Regions from separate parts of the Exiguobacterium sp. RIT452 genome, predicted to be linked through region 3. Evidence: predicted binding sites of a transcription regulator. Region 3 holds the regulator's gene; each other region holds the start of a gene.
What was found. The regulator Rex, encoded in region 3, represses fermentation and respiration genes when NADH is low (regulators of the CRP and FNR family bind a similar motif). The targets are predictions, from matches to a motif close to TTGTGAAATATTTCACAA.

Region 1 (5,538 bases), on a different contig from region 3:
GACCAGGCGGAGTGCCGGTTCATCAGAAGAGAGGTGTTGGGCGACATGACCGGCGTTTGTATAGGCACGGAAGATCTCGCCGGACGTCGGCTTGATCTGCTGGAGGATGATCTGTAATAACGTGGTCTTCCCGACGCCATTGGCACCGACCAAGGCGACATGCTCACCCGGATGAACGGAAAACGAGATGTGTTGGAACAACGTCTGTTGCGGAAGCTCAACGTGTAGATCGTGAATCGATAAGATTTCAGTAGGCATATTCTCAGCTCCTTAGGAGTTCATTTCGATACAGATGAAATGAAAACACACCATCCGAAAGCGAGCGGATGGTGTGCAGGAGTGCAAATCAAAGAAGGTATCTTCCTGATGAGGGAAATACCGAAAATGAGCAGACTCGTAGCGTCAGTCATCCGCAACTCATTGCGAAAGTGATGAATTCTTTCATCATTAGACAGTAGCGAGTGAATGCTTCATTTCGGTATTGTACCTCCTATTCATAGACTATGTGTTCAGTGTAGCAACTTGTGGTCAGCAAGACAAGTAAGAATCGAGTAATGCTTGAGCAGCCGTTGCTTCTTCCGTGCTCGGGGGAAGGACGTCTTTTAACGGATAGTCAAGACCAAGTGCTTCCCACTTGTAGACGCCGAGCTGATGATAGGGAAGGACTTCGACCCGTTCGACATTGCCGAGCGTTCGGATGAATTCACCGGTCTGACGGAGGAAAGTTTCCGTCATCGTCAAACCCGGGACCAGCACGTGGCGGATCCAAACCGGAATATTTCGTTCGGCTAACCGTTTTGCAAAGGCAAGTGTATTGGCATTACTCCGACCGGTCAGCAGCCGGCAGGTCGCGTCATCGATATGTTTGATATCGAGTAAAACCAGATCCGTGTAGTCGAGGATGCGATCGAGATTTTTAGGAACGACCGAGCCGGCTGTGTCAATGACCGTGTGCAATCCTTTTTGTTTCGCTTCACGCAGGGCAGCTTCAAGAAATTCCGGTTGGGCAAGCGGCTCTCCGCCGGAAAACGTGATACCGCCGCCTGTCGCATCAAAGAAGGACCGATAACTTTCCGCTTCTTCGACAATCGCTGTTGCGGAGACGGAACGACCACATCCGAATTCCCACGTATCCGCGTTATGGCAATATTGGCAACGTAAGGGGCAACCTTGCGTAAAGACGATGAAGCGAATACCGGGTCCGTCCACTGTCCCGCAAGATTCAACAGAATGAATCGTTCCGTATGTCATAATCCTTCAGTCCTTTCTTCGTTAAAGTGCTCCGTGGAATGTCCGGTTGATGACATCGATCTGTTGTTCACGGGTCAACTTGATGAAGTTGACGGCGTAACCGGAAACACGGATTGTCAGTTGTGGATAGAGTTCCGGATGTTCCATCGCATCGAGCAAGGTTTCGCGGTCAAAGACATTGACGTTTAAATGGTGTCCTTTCGAGGTGGTTCCACCCATATAGCCGTCGAGCAGTCCGACGGTGTTTTGAATCCGTGTCGATTCATCCTTACCGAGTGCTTTTGGAACAATCGAGAACGTATAGGAGATGCCGTCGAGTGCATGCTCATACGGTAATTTTCCGACGGATGTCAGTGCAGCAACAGCGCCATTCGTATCCCGTCCGTGCATCGGATTGGCTCCGGGTGCGAACGGCTCGCCGGCACGACGACCGTCTGGTGTATTCCCGGTCTTTTTGCCGTAGACGACATTTGAAGTAATCGTCAAGACGGATTGAGTCGGTAATGCATCGCGGTAAGTCGGATGTTTCCGGATTTTTTCCATGAAGAGTTTGACGAGATCAACCGCCATCTGATCGACACGGGCATCATTGTTTCCGAATTTCGGGAAGTCTCCTTCGATCTTGAAGTCAACGGCGAGTCCGTTCTCGTCGCGAACCGGTGAGACTTTGGCATAGCGGATGGCGGACAGACTGTCAGCGACGACGGACAGTCCGGCGATCCCGCATGCCATCGTCCGGAGGATTTCCGGATCATGCAACGCCATCTCGATGCGTTCGTAGCTGTATTTATCGTGCATGAAGTGGATGACATTTAATGTGTTGACGTACAGTTCGGCCAACCAGTCGAGCTGACGGTCGTAAGCCGCCATGACCGTTTCATAATCCAAGACATCATCGAGGATCAAATCGGTTTTCGGCGCAACTTGGATTTTGAGTTTTTCATCGATGCCGCCATTTAACGTATAGAGAAGTGCTTTTGCCAAGTTCGCGCGTGCTCCGAAAAATTGCATCTGTTTTCCGATTTTCATGGCAGAGACACAACACGCGATGCCGTAATCATCGCCATAAACCGGCAGCATCAAATCGTCGTTCTCATACTGTATCGAACTGGACAGAATCGACATTTTTGCACAAAATTCCTTGAAGCCGCGCGGCAATTGCGTCGACCAAAGGACGGTCAAGTTGGGTTCAGGGGCCGGACCGAGATTGACGAGTGTTTGTAAGAAGCGGAACGAACTTTTCGTGACGTTTGAGCGGCCGTCTTCACTCATCCCGCCGATCGATTCCGTGACCCAGGTTGGATCGCCGGAGAACAAATCATTGTAGTCCGGTGTCCGAAGGAATTTGACGATCCGGAGTTTCATGACAAAATGATCGACGAGCTCCTGAGCAGTTTGTTCCGTCAAGCGTCCGGTCTGCAAATCACGTTCGATATAGATATCGAGGAACGTTGAGACACGGCCGAGTGACATCGCGGCACCGTTTTGTTCCTTGATGGCAGCAAGATAGGCGAGGTAGACCCACTGGAACGCCTCTTGTGCCGTTTCCGCAGGACGGGACAGGTCACAATCATAACGATTGCCGAGTTCGGTCAGTTCCTGCAACGCGCGAATTTGCTCATTCATTTCCTCTCGGTCGCGGATCATCGATTCGGACAAAAAGCCACCACGGTTCTGTAAGTCTTGTTTCCGTTGCTCAATCAAGTACGCTGTTCCGTATAACGCAACACGACGGTAATCACCGATGATCCGACCGCGTCCGTAAGCATCTGGAAGTCCGGTGATGATACCGGCTTTTCGGGCGGCGCGCATTTCGGGAGTATAGGCATCGAACACGCCTTGATTATGTGTTTTCCGGTATTCACTGAACGTCCGGGTCACGACAGGGTCTGCCTTAAAACCATAGGCTTCGAGCGCATCGTTAACCATCCGGATGCCGCCGTTCGGATGAATCGAGCGTTTGAACGGTTCATCGGTTTGGAGACCGACGACTTTTTCTAAGTCACGATCGAGGTATCCGGGACCGTGTGACAGGATCGTTGAGGGTGTCGCAGCGTCAACGGCATATACACCACCACGTGTCCGTTCTTCGCTTGTCAAACTCATGATTTGTTGCCACAGTGTTTCTGTCGCGGCCGTCGGACCGGCCAAGAATTGATCGTCGCCGCGGTATTCCGTCCGATTCCGTCGAATGAAGTCGGCTACATCGATTTGATTGGACCATTGTCCTGCTTCAAATTGTTGCCATGCTTGCGTTTTTTCGAGTAACATCATGAACACTCCTTCGTTTGTAAGGTAGACAGTTCAACACATATCCCTTATGTGAATAGTGTAACAAACATTCGTATGCGAGAGTTTTACATCCCTGTGAAAGCTCAGCGAATGTGAAAAGTGTTGGTATGACTAGATTCCGCGTGTTCTGTATCATTCATCGCCGAGCAGCGGAAAAACAGAAGATTGGCGGAAAGAAACAGGAATTCTGAATCTGTATCACTCTTTTTTTCCAAAAAGCAAAGGGACAGTTTGTGTTGTGATAAAAGTCACATCAGGTTGTCTTGTAATTTTATGAAGTATCGTTGACAATGAAAAAGGGAATATAGACCGTGGAGGTGCATAAAATGGATTTTTTGCTGTTGGAAGACCGTGCCGATTATAGAGCAGGTGATTGGGTGACGTTAAAAGTATCGACTGAAGGAACACCGCGAACGGGAATGATTACGGAGTTTGAGGAAGACGGCTTTTGGATTCGTTTTGAAGATGACTTTGATTTTGAAGACTTCATCGGATATAAAGAAAAATACTTGGCGAAGCTGATTCGTCGCCCGAGTGATGTCCGATCCGATTACCCGGTGCTCAGTCAGTTTCCGAAACTGGCGAATGAACTGCAAGACCGGGTCATTCAAGGGTTCGATATTTTGACGGAAGAAATAAAGAATGACCAGGAAGTGGTATATCACATCCGGCTCATCGACGCCGGAAACGAATACACACAAACGTTACGTGGTCTGCGTGACGAAACGACCGATCAATTTGAATATGTCACAGAATGATGCAGAAGAGAGTAGGAGAATACACGTTATGGACTTTATGAAACCTTTTATTACAGAAGCATGGGAGCGTGCACGTTTCGAGACGATGATGCCGGTCCAAGAACAGGCGATTCCGTTGTTACGGGACAGAAAAGATGTGTTGGTCGAAGCACCGACCGGAACCGGAAAAACATTGGCTTATGTCATTCCGGCGTTAGAATTGATTGACGCAGCGGAGCCGCATATTCAAGTCGTCATCACAGCACCGACACGTGAACTCGTCATGCAGATTCACCAAGTCATTCAACTGTTTGCACAAGGCAGCGGGATTAAATCAGGTGCCTTCATCGGTGGCGTCGAATTAAAACGTCAACACGAACGGTTGAAGAAAAAACCTCAAATCATTGTCGGGACACCGGGACGTCTGGTGGAATTGATTGATTCTAAAAAACTCAAGATGCACAAAGTAAAGCTGATTGTTTTAGATGAAGCGGATCAAATTTATGAGAGCGGCATGAGTGCATCGGCAACGCGGATTGCCAACAGTGCACTCCGTGACCGGCAGTTGGCTTTTGTTTCGGCAACATTACCGGAGCGGACAGCCGAGTGGGGGAAAACATTGTTTGCAAACGAGCCGGAACGCATTCGCGTCGAACGTGCCGTCAGCACACAAGTGAAATTTGGTTATATCGAAATGTCACGCCGTCTCAAGCCTGAATATTTACGCCGGTTGGCAAACATGCAGGGAGCAAAAGTACTGACCTTCATCAATAACCGTTCTTTCTTGGGACCGCTTAATGGAGAATTAAGCAAGTTTTCATTGAAGTATCGGATTTTAGATGCTGAAAAAGGAAAGCGGGAACGGATGGAGACGCTGCGTTCGTATAAACGCGGAGAGTTCCCGTTACTCGTGACAACGGGATTAGCCGCACGCGGACTCGATATCGAAGCCGTCACACATGTCGTGCATTATGATTTACCTGAATCATTTGATGACTTTGTTCACCGTTCGGGACGTACGGGACGTGGGAATGCTTCCGGAATGGTGTTAGCTCTTGTCACGGATCACGATTTAAGACACCTGAAAACATTGACGAAACAAATGGGTGTGGAGATGGAAGAGATGGAGATCTATCGGGGAGAAGTGATTCCGAAACGGGAAGTCACTGAACCGGAAACAATCAAACGACCGGCGAACCCACACCGGAAAGGACCGACACGATGAAAAGTGAGCGAAAGATAATCCCTTTTCCGACGA
Region 2 (5,538 bases), on a different contig from region 3:
GTATCCGGAAAGAATCCGACGAGTCCGACAAAGAAGAAGACGAAAAAGACATTCGTCACTTCCCAGACCGGAGAGAGATAACGTAAGATCAGACGGTTCGTCAGATGATCACGTTTTGTATATTTTGAATAGAACGCATAAAAACCGGCACCGAAGTCAATTGAGGCAACGATGAGATATCCATAAAGGAACGTCCAAAGTACGGTTATTCCAAGTGTTTGAATGTCCAACTCGTTCCCTCCTTATTTATTGTCGTCGGCAAACATCGCTTCACCACGTGAATGATGATCATCTGCAAGTTCTTTGCCAACAGGGTTATTTTTAAACATCCGTAACAAGACGACCGTACAGATCGTTCCCAGTAACAGATACAGTAAGCTGAATAAAATCAACATTGGTCCAACAGCCGTCGACGTTGTCGCCGCATCAGCCGTTCTCATAATACCATAAAGTGTCCATGGTTGGCGTCCGATTTCCGCATACATCCAACCGGCTTCAATTGAGACGATGGCAAGTGGTCCACCGATGAAAATACCGCGCAGTAACCACTTATTATACGGATTTAATTTCTTGAGACGGAACGCGAGAACGAACAGCGCCGAGATGGCCGCCAGATACATTCCGATCGATACCATGATGTCGAAGAAGTAGTGGACAAACAGCGGTGCCTGATCCTCTTTGGCGAACTCGTTTAATCCGATGACTTCCGTATCAGGTGCTCCACCCGCAAGAATCGATAGTGCATACGGAATCTTGATGGCGCCTTTGATTTCGTAGCTGCCGTCTTCTTGTTCATCTAAAATACCACCAAAGATTAATTCTGCTTCGCTTGTCGTTTCAAAATGCCACTCTGCAGCCGCTAATTTTTCCGGCTGGTACTTCGCTAAATATTTACCTGAGAAATCTCCGACAAGTGCTGTCGAAAAGGCGAAAATCAAACCGGCCATGACTGTTAAGCGAAGGGCTTTTTTATGATAAGCCGTTTCCGCTGCCGACAATGTTTTTTTCCGTAACAGGTGGAAGGCAGCAATTGCAGCCAAGATAAAGGCAACTGTCAAATATGCCGAGACGATGACGTGTGTTGCTTTTGTCGGCGTCGCTGTATTGAACATCGCTTTTAACGGTTCGATTTGTGTTAACGTTCCGTTGACGATTTTAAAACCTTCCGGTGAGTTCATGAACGAGTTGACTGTCGTAATGAAGAAAGCGGACAAAGTCGCACCGATGACGACAGGAATCCCGATCAACCAGTGTAACCACGGGTTTTTAAATCGATCCCATGTGTACAGGTAGATTCCTAGGAAAATCGCTTCAAAGAAAAATGCGAATGTTTCCATGAACAACGGCAACGCAATCGTTTGACCGGCTACCTGCATTAAGGACGGCCATAAGAGTGATAATTGCAACCCGATTGCTGTTCCGGTCACGACACCTACTGCTACTGTTACGATATAACCGCGCGTCCAGCGCCGAGCCAGAAGAATATAGTCTGAATCTTTTCGTTTAATTCCGATGTACTCTGCTGCGAGTACCATCAATGGAACCCCTACCCCAATCGTCGCAAAGATGATGTGGAATGCTAATGTGAGCCCTGTCAACAATCGACTGAGCATTACTGGATCATTGAACATGTGTATAGCCCCCTCTTTCTAAACGTACTTCTATATATTGTTTATATCCGTATCATAGAGAACATAATCATTTGTGTCTGTTCTTAATGTTTGATGTAACAAATTGTTCACATATACTCGTGATTTATTTCACAAAACGTTCGAAAACTGTTCCGTTCTGTGAAATGAAAGCCCTTTATTCGTTTTCATCAGGAATAAAGGGCTTCTTGTCACGTATTTTGTTTAGACATATTCTCTAAAATAATGATCGAGTAAGTTGATGATGAACGGAATCGCCTCTTCGTCTGGATTCAATGTCGGTTGATGTAGACCAGAGGTAGCATTGTTGACTCCCAACCAGAACATCATGCCCGGTATTTCTTTCAACATGAAGCCAAAATCTTCTCCCGTCATCGCTGCATCGCACTCAACATAATTGGCATTCATTTTAACGAATGATGAAAATTTGTTGACGACATTCGGGTCATTGACGACTTCATAATACCGGTTCCCAAACTGGAGATCGATTTTTACACCGAATGAAGCTTCGATTCCGCGAACGATTTCCCGAACCCGTTGTTCCAATTTTTCCATATCATTTCCGTTAAGTGCCCGCATCGTTCCGTCGAGCAACGCCCGACCCGCAATGACATTTTCCCGAATTCCCGCCTCGACCTTACCGATCGTGATGACACTACAGTTCATCGGATTGATTGATCGGCTGACGATCGTTTGCAATTGCATGATCAAAGCCGCTTGTGCGACAACAGTATCAATCGTGAGGTGAGGAAATGCCGCATGACCGCTCTGACCATAAATCGTAATATGGACTTCTCGTGCACTCGCGAACAATACACCGGGACGACTCGCAATGGTCCCGACCGGATATTCAGGTGCGACATGTAGACCGTACATCTCACTCGGACGGTATTTCTCAAACAACGGACTTTTAATCATCGGTTCCGCTCCACCCGGTCCTTCTTCTGCAGGTTGGAAAAGGAAGACGACGTCATCCATGACCGGAAGCTCGACAATCCGGCGCAACAAACCTAACGCAATTGAAGTGTGGACATCATGTCCACAGGCATGCATGAAACCGGGGTGTTCCGAGCAAAACGGTAATCCTGTTGCTTCTTCAATCGGCAATCCGTCGATATCCGCCCGATACCCGATCGTCCGATTTCCGGTCAACCCCTTGACCCGGACGAACACTCCGGTTTCGAATGTATCATAACTGACTCGATTTTCCGGATAAGACCGGATTTGATCCAAAATAAAGGCCTGCGTCTTGAACTCCTTGAAACCAGGTTCCGGTATTTTGTGAAGTTCCCGGCGCATCTCAATCGCGTATTCCATCTGACTGACTTCCTCCTTCTTCTTTGACGATGTCCCAAAATGCTTGGACTTGTTTTAACTCAAGCATGGATTCCGTTGACAAGATCCATGTATCCCGCTTTAAAATTTTCCCGGATGAGGTCTTGAGGGGAATTTGCATGACTTGACTGGCTTCATGAATCGTCGATTCCGGTAAAATCGCAAAACCGATACCGTGCAATGCCATTTGTTTGCAGGTTTCGATTTGATCAACGACCAATGTTCGCGACGGAGGACTTGAAAAACGATCCTGCCACCATTCCAAAATTTCTTGGTAATACGTCGAATCACTTTTGAATTGAATGAAAGGACGTTCGGTTTTCCGAAGTTGTTCCAGCGACGTCAATTCACTGTCGACGAGGTAAAGCGGATCAGAAAACAACCGCTCCTTGACCCCTTTCCAGTCCGGATTCCCCCGAATGATCCCGATGTGAAAATGTTCCTCGAGCATATGGCGCATCATCTCACTCGACCAGCCCGTCACGAGTTGGACCCGGACGTGGGGATAACGTTCGACGAATCGTTTTAAGACACGAGGGAGCCAGTACTGACCCATGATGGACGCTACGGCAATCCGAAGTGTCCCGTAAACCGCCCCCTCTTCCGCCGTCAATTCGCTTTTCAGTTCCAACTCTTTCCGGTTCATCTCTTTGGCCAGACCAATGACTTTTTCACCTTGAGGGGTGATGCTCAACCCACGCGAGGAACGAATGAACAATTTAGTCGCCCAGCGTCGCTCAATGGCCACGAGACGTTGACTGAGGGCCGGTTGGGATACGAAAAGTCGTTCGGCTGCTCTTCGCATATTTAATTCTTCCGATAACGTAATCAACATTTCCATTTCCGACACTTGCAATGTATGATCCGACTCCTCATGATATAAGATGGCATTAGTTTAACACGTTAGAGAGGAAGGTACATATGTCACGCTATCATTTTATGTTGATCGTCTCAACAGTCGCGACTCTCGGGAGTCTTTACTTCAGTGAAATCCGCGGATTTATCCCTTGTCCGTTGTGCTGGTGGCAACGCTTATTCATGTATACGACGGCCATTTACTTATTGATTTCTTTATTCCGCAACCGACCGGTCGATGCCTTTTTCATCCGCGTCTATACGGTGCTTGGTTTTGCTGTCGCCGCTTACCATGTCATCTTGGAACGTTTACCGGATGGAGAAGCACTTTGTACGAATGGATGTCTAATCCAGTGGGTCAATTATTTTGGATTCTTGACGATTCCGATGATGAGCTTGATTGCTTTTACGATTTTGGTTGTCCTTGCCTTTTACCCGCAACAAAAAAACGCTCAATGAGCGTTTTTTTTATTGCCATGCTTCTGCAACGCTATACGCACTGGAAAACGACAACTCGGATAACTGCCCTTCCCCTTCACACCAATCCCCGACGAAAGCGACCTTTTCCTCACGCTCTTCATGCAGGAAGCAAGGCAAGGCAGCTTGTCCCATCTTCCACTTGATTTCTTGTACAATCGCCCGCTTCATCGTTCGTTCCGTCACCAACTGTTCACGCCATCCGGCGTAATGCTGATCGAGCAGACGATGGATGTGATTCACTTTTTCACTCAAATAATCCGGATGACCAACACGGTCATGCACTAAATACGCGACGACTTGCAGGACTTGACCATTTTTAGGCGCAATACTTGGATCGTAATGCGATAAATCCGTCACGAACAATTGGTGCGTTCGATCATATACATAGGAAAAAGGTGTCTTGATATAAGGATGCACTCCGACATCATAGACAAGAACTTCAACCGGTTCATATTGGGCATAAGGTTCGATAAACAGCTGAATCGGTGTCGGTAAGGCAAGTTTCCGCATCTCTCGGGGCGGAATGGCCAACACGATACGATCGACGGTCCATTCGGTCTTTTTCCGGTCACGTAACCGGTAACCGGTATCACTTTCTTCAATCGCTGTGATTTTTGTTTTACGGTGAATCGTCCCGTCATGTAGCATGACCACACGTTCCAGTTCATTGATGAGAACCTGCCAACCGCCGGCAATGTAGGAAACCGGCTTTCGGGTGCGAAACAGTTTTTTATAATAGTTGAAATAGACGTCTGAGGGAATGTTTTCAGGTTCCGCCGTAAAAAAGTTACTGGAAGCTAGATCTAACATCAATCGCGAAACGTCTGCTTCCACCTTCTCTTGTACCAACCACTGACCAATTGAAAGCGCCGGGTCTCCCTGTTCGAGATGTAGCACGGTTTTGACGACTTCCCATGTAAACCGGAGCTTATCGGTTCCACCGATGACTTCCGTTTTCAACAGACCGATTGCATTGGCCGGAGCAGCGGTCAAATGACCTGCAAATTCGTATTTGGCTTTCGCGGAAGAAAAATCCAACCAGGTGATGTCTAATTTCAGCTGTTTAATGATTGTCCGCAATATTGATTGATCCCGTGCATAAACAGCGTGAGCTCCGTAATTGAATGTAAAGCCTTTGATCACTTGTGAAGTCGCTCTTCCACCCAACAGACCGGTATCATACAACTGAACTCGTTTTCCTTGCTGTGCGAGAAGAGCA
Region 3 (5,538 bases):
TTGTTTTTGATACGCGAGGTAACCGGCGTCCTGCCCGTCAACCGTCAACGCCATTCCTTCGAGTGTCAATTGTGTGTTCTCAACCGACGCAACTTGCAGTGACTCGCTGATCAAGCCCGGTGAACCGACGACACCGACGTCTGGATTCGACGCGTACGGGTTTCCGGCGCCGCTTCCGGCAAATGCCGAGTTTCCGGCTGAAATCGCACACAAAATGCCGTTGTTCATCGCATTGACGATTGCTTTTTGTTCCGGATCATCTTTTTGGACGAAGGATGCCGTTGAACCGAGACTCATGTTGATGACGTCTGCGCCAAGTGCAATCGCATCATCGATCGCTTTGATGTAGATGTCACTGAATGTCGACTGCATTCCCGGATCGTTTCCGAATACTTTCATCGCAAGAAGTTGTGTCTCAGGTGCAACCCCTTTGATTCCACCGTTCGCTTCATCGCCGTTGGCACCGACTGTACCGGCAACGTGCATCCCGTGCATCGAAGCACCCGGACCGAGATCGCGGATTTCGCTGTCATGATCCGCATAGTTATAGCCATACGGGACTTTTTCCGTGAAGTAGTTTCCTTTTAGTCCTTTTGACGATTTAAAGCCTTCGACTTTTGATGACGTCAAATCGACTTTTGTTTCCGGGCTGAGGACCATGTCCTTGTGCGTCGGATCGATTCCCGTATCGATGACGGCAACGATCGTGCCTTCCCCTTTATACCCGTAGTCCTGCCACGTCTGCTTCGCATTGACCATGTCTTTACTATGTAACATGTTTGGCGTTGCGCCCTTTTCGACTTCCGGACGCGCATATTCGTGTGCGATATGTACGTTCTTGACCCCGCTTAATTTCTTCAGTTCCTTGATTTCACCATATTTGACTTCCCCGCTGAACCCGTTCAATACAGTCGTGAAGCTTTCCTTATAGGCAACCGCGATGTCTTTTTGTGCAATCGCAGCTTTGACTTCCTTCTGTTTGTTGACGATTTGATTCTTGAGAATCGTTTTCTCCGTGTTGCTTAACGCGCTGTAACGTTTATTCTGAGCTTGCGCGTGCTCGATTGCGGCTTTTTGATCCAGTTCGACGACAATCCGGACCTTCTCATTTTGACTGTGTGACTTTTCCTGCCCCGTTTTCTTGAGTGAGAGTGCTTGTGGCTTTTGTACGTCTGCTTTCCCTTGAGATGACAGACTTCCCTCAGCATGAACCAGGCTGGAAGATGTCATGATGGCGGCTGCCACCAATGCAATCTTCTTCTTCATTCGTTTTTCCCCTTTTCCGAAAGATGTAATGTGACTCTAAAAAACATATTAAACGAAAATTCTGTATTTTTAGTTTAATTAAGTTTCTCTTAATATACAATTTAAATTTGGTTCTTTTTAAAAATATTTGTTGGTTTATGTCATCAAAAGCATCAATCTCCCTATATTCCCCTTATTTCAATAAGAAGACTTCTGATAGGAAAACACAAAAAAACCCTTGGTTTCCCAAGGGTTTTTGAACAAACGGAATGGAGACTATCGGGCTCGAACCGACGACCTTTTGGCTGCCAGCCAAACGCTCTCCCAGCTGAGCTAAGCCCCCGTGTGTTTCTATTAAGAGTATAACCATTGCTGTTCATTTTTTCAATATAAAATTAGACCGCTTACAAAAAAACTCTCCTTGCCGCCTCGACAAGGAGAGTTTCGGTCGTTATTTATTTAAGTCACGCATCAAATCTGCCTGTCGCTCCAGTTCTGCTTGTTGCTCCAAGATCAGTACTTTTTTATACGTCCGCGCTGAAATCAGGATGCTGATTTCATATAAGACGAACAACGGGACAGAGATCATTAAATGCGAGGTGACGTCCGGCGGTGAGATCAACGCCGCGACGACGAATAACGCAAAGTAGGCATACTTCCGATTCTTCCGCATGAAGAACGGCGTCACGAGTCCAAGCCGTGTCAAAAACATCGTCACGACCGGCAGTTGGAACAGTATTCCAAACGGGATCGTCAAGCGGATCAAAAAGCTGAAATAGTTCTCGACGCCGATGACTTGTTCGATGCCGAGCTCTTGTCCGAGCTCTGTCGATACTTCAAGTAAAAACGGTAACAACCAAAAGTAAGAAAATGAAATACCAGCTAAAAATAAGAAGAACGTTACTGGAATATACGTCAACGTCGCTTTTTGTTCTTGGTCATGCAGACCGGGACGGATGAACGCCCAAAGCTGGTACATCCAAAACGGTGACGCCAAGACGATTGCGATGATGAACGCAAGATTCAGATATAACATCAGTGGATCAGCCACGTTAAAAGCGTTCAGACCAATTCCGAGCTCCTTTAAGTCAGCCTGCAGAAAACGCACAAGCGGACGGACAAGCGGAAAAGCTGCAGCGAACATGACCACCACGATGATGAGCGACCAGATGATCCGTTTCCGGAGTTCATCTAAGTGCGTCGTCATACTCTGCTCTTGATCGATCGCCATGATTCACTCACTTCTCTTTCGTTTCGTCCTTTTTGTCTTTATCATCTTCCATGATGCCGTTTGTCGCACTCTTGAATTCTTTTAACGTTTGACCGGCGGCGCGGCCGAGTTCCGGTAATTTTTTTGGTCCGAAGATGATTAAGGCGACGACACCAATCAAGGCGATGCTCCCCGGGCCGATACCAAGTGTCAACGGGATTAAGTTTTCCATTATGATTTCACTCCTTCAGCTGATTGCGAATAATGCTTCATGAAATAAACAAGCGACTGCAACTCAATCGACAGATCGATGTGATGGACCCGAACATGGGCCGGTACGTTTAATCGTGCCGGTGTAAAGTTCAGAATGCCGGTCACACCATACTCAACTAACTCGTCCGCTACTGACTGTGCGAACTGGGACGGTACCGTCAAGATGGCGACGTCGACATGGTTCGCTTTGATTTGTTCTTTCATATCTGACACGTGGTAAATCGGAACGTCTTGTGTCGTCGTTCCGACCTTCTCCTCATCCGCGTCAAACGCGATGACGATACGAGTACTATTATTCTTTAAAAAGTTATAATTTGCAAACGCTGTCCCGAGGTGTCCGACCCCGATTAAGGCGACATTCGTGACCTCGTCTTGGTTGAGTGTCTTTCGGAAAAATGTTAACAAATGTTGAACATTGTAACCGTACCCCTTTTTCCCTAACGCCCCAAAGTAGGAAAAATCACGACGGATCGTCGCCGAGTCGACTTTGACCGCTTCACTGAGCTCTGCTGACGAGACGCGCAGCTTGCCGGAGTTGTAAAGACTCTGGATGAAACGATAATATAACGGCAGTCGTTTCGCCGTTGCTTGTGGTATTTTTGTGTCTGGCCCATTCATACTGCAGTTCCCCCTTCGGCCACGTTCTGACGTGGCACCCAAATCAATGCAAAGAATTCTACTCTCCTTGATTGTAAACCACTTCACATAGAGTAACAAATATTATATTCGGCAGGATTTTTCGTGATAGACTAAAGGGTGGAAGGATGGATGGATATGATTCTCTTACAAGTAAACCAACTCTCAAAATCATTCGGTGTTGAGCCGATTTTAGACAATATTAAACTCGAAGTACAGGAACGGGACCGGATTGCCCTGGTCGGTCGAAATGGTGCCGGAAAATCGACACTTTTAAAAATCATCGCCGGCGAGCTTTCACATGATTCCGGGGAAATCATGAAGAGCAAGGAAGTCCGGATCGGTTACCTCGCGCAGGACAGCGGACTGGAGTCCAACGAATCGATTTGGAACGAGATGCTGACCGTCTTCGAACACCTGCAGGATCAAGAACGGGCGTTACGCCGGATGGAAATCGAGATGGGCATGGAGCACATCTTGAATGATCCGGTCGCCTATGATCGGTTGCTCAAAACCTACGATCAGGCGCAACACGACTTCTCGGAAGCCGGCGGCTATCAGTTCGAAGCCAACATCCGCTCCGTCTTACACGGGATGCGCTTTTATCCGGACGATTATTCCCGTCGGATTCAAACACTTTCCGGTGGTCAACGGACCCGTCTCGCTCTGGCGAAGATGTTGCTGCAGGCACCGGAACTGTTGATTCTCGATGAGCCGACCAATCACCTCGACATCGATACCCTGTCTTGGCTTGAAAGTTACTTATCCGGTTACCGCGGCGCCGTCTTGATCGTCTCCCATGACCGGTATTTCCTTGATCAAGTCGTCAATGTCGTTTATGAATTGTCCCGCAACGTCTCCCGGAAGTTTACCGGCAACTATACGAAGTATCTCGAACAAAAAGCGGCGCTGTACGAACAGGAAATGAAGCAGTTTGAACAGCAGCAGGAAGACATCGCGAAGATGCAGGACTTCATCCAGCGTAACATCGCCCGCGCGACGACGACGAAACGGGCGCAAAGCGTCCGCAAACGTCTTGAAAAGGTCGACCGGATCGACCGGCCGGACGGCGACGAACGCAGTACGGTCCTGTCGTTCCCGATTGAAAAGCAAAGCGGCAATGACGTGTTGCAGGTAAACCAACTCGCCGTCGGTTATGAAGAAGCCGTCTCGAAAAACATCACGTTCCGGCTGCAACGTGCGGAGTCACTTGCGCTTGTCGGTCCAAACGGAATCGGCAAATCGACGTTACTGAAAGTGCTCGTCGGTCGTCTGAAACCGCTGTTCGGTGACTATCGTTTCGGCACCGGCGTTTCGATCGGTTACTACGATCAGGAGCAGGCGGAACTGAACGACCGCAACCGGGTCATCGACGAGATTTGGAACGAATGGCCGTTGATGCGGGAACAGGAAGTCCGGTCTGTTCTCGGACAATTCCTCTTCAGCGGAGACGACGTCTTCAAGCTCGTCCATGAATTATCCGGCGGCGAACGCGGACGATTGGCACTGGCGAAGCTGAAATTACGGAAAACGAATCTCCTTGTCCTCGATGAGCCGACGAACCACTTGGATCTCGACTCCAAAATGGTGCTCGAGAATGCACTCGTCGATTACGAAGGTACGTTACTGTTCGTCTCACACGACCGTTACTTCATCGATCGGGTCGCGACCCGCGTCATCGAGATGAGTGTGGATGGTGTGACCGATTATCTCGGCGACTACTCATACTACATGGAGAAAAAAGCCGAGAAGGAAGAAATCGCCCGCCTCGAAGCGGAAGAAGCGAAAGCAATCAAAGTCGCGTCGACGAAGACGATTGATAAGGAAGCCCAAAAAGAAGCACGCAAAAAGAAACAGCAACTCGAACAGCTGGAACAAGAGATTGAACGGTTGGAGAACCGGTCGGTCGAAATCGAACAGCTGTTGTGCGAACCGGAAGTCTTTAATGACATTCCGAAAGCGACTGCCCTGTCGGCGGAGCGCGACCAGATTGATGTCGACTTACTCGAGCTCATGGAACAGTGGGAGTCGTTCCACTGATGCGTTCGAAAAGTTACTTGATCAATCTCATTCAAGGTCTATTGTCCGGTGTACTCTATTTTGTCCCGATGTATGCGGATTATGTCTCGGTTTTCATCCGTCCGGATGGATTGAATGCCGTGTATCCGTTGTTT

Region 1: the regulator Rex is predicted to act here: its motif matches at 3,780-3,797, upstream of pflB (formate C-acetyltransferase).
Region 2: the regulator Rex is predicted to act here: its motif matches at 1,749-1,766, upstream of D3D03_RS07195 (cytochrome ubiquinol oxidase subunit I).

The regions. Positions count from the first base shown of each region.
Region 1 is NZ_QXJB01000005.1:165,434-170,971, forward strand. Features, by position in the region: gene abc-f (ribosomal protection-like ABC-F family protein) at 1-258, opposite strand, end outside; gene pflA (pyruvate formate-lyase-activating protein) at 529-1,251, opposite strand; gene pflB (formate C-acetyltransferase) at 1,273-3,522, opposite strand; gene D3D03_RS12400 (hypothetical protein) at 3,870-4,301, shown strand; gene D3D03_RS12405 (DEAD/DEAH box helicase) at 4,330-5,505, shown strand; gene D3D03_RS12410 (hypothetical protein) at 5,502-5,538, shown strand, end outside.
Region 2 is NZ_QXJB01000002.1:330,650-336,187, forward strand. Features, by position in the region: gene D3D03_RS07190 (cytochrome d ubiquinol oxidase subunit II) at 1-230, opposite strand, end outside; gene D3D03_RS07195 (cytochrome ubiquinol oxidase subunit I) at 243-1,631, opposite strand; gene D3D03_RS07200 (N-acetyldiaminopimelate deacetylase) at 1,854-2,966, opposite strand; gene D3D03_RS07205 (transcriptional regulator CcpC) at 2,950-3,840, opposite strand; gene D3D03_RS07210 (disulfide bond formation protein B) at 3,906-4,298, shown strand; gene D3D03_RS07215 (FAD-dependent oxidoreductase) at 4,308-5,538, opposite strand, start outside.
Region 3 is NZ_QXJB01000008.1:138,414-143,951, forward strand. Features, by position in the region: gene D3D03_RS14965 (S8 family serine peptidase) at 1-1,266, opposite strand, end outside; tRNA gene D3D03_RS14970 (tRNA-Ala) at 1,516-1,588, opposite strand; gene tatC (twin-arginine translocase subunit TatC) at 1,697-2,476, opposite strand; gene D3D03_RS14980 (twin-arginine translocase TatA/TatE family subunit) at 2,484-2,687, opposite strand; gene D3D03_RS14985 (redox-sensing transcriptional repressor Rex) at 2,687-3,346, opposite strand; gene D3D03_RS14990 (ABC-F family ATP-binding cassette domain-containing protein) at 3,503-5,404, shown strand; gene D3D03_RS14995 (hypothetical protein) at 5,404-5,538, shown strand, end outside.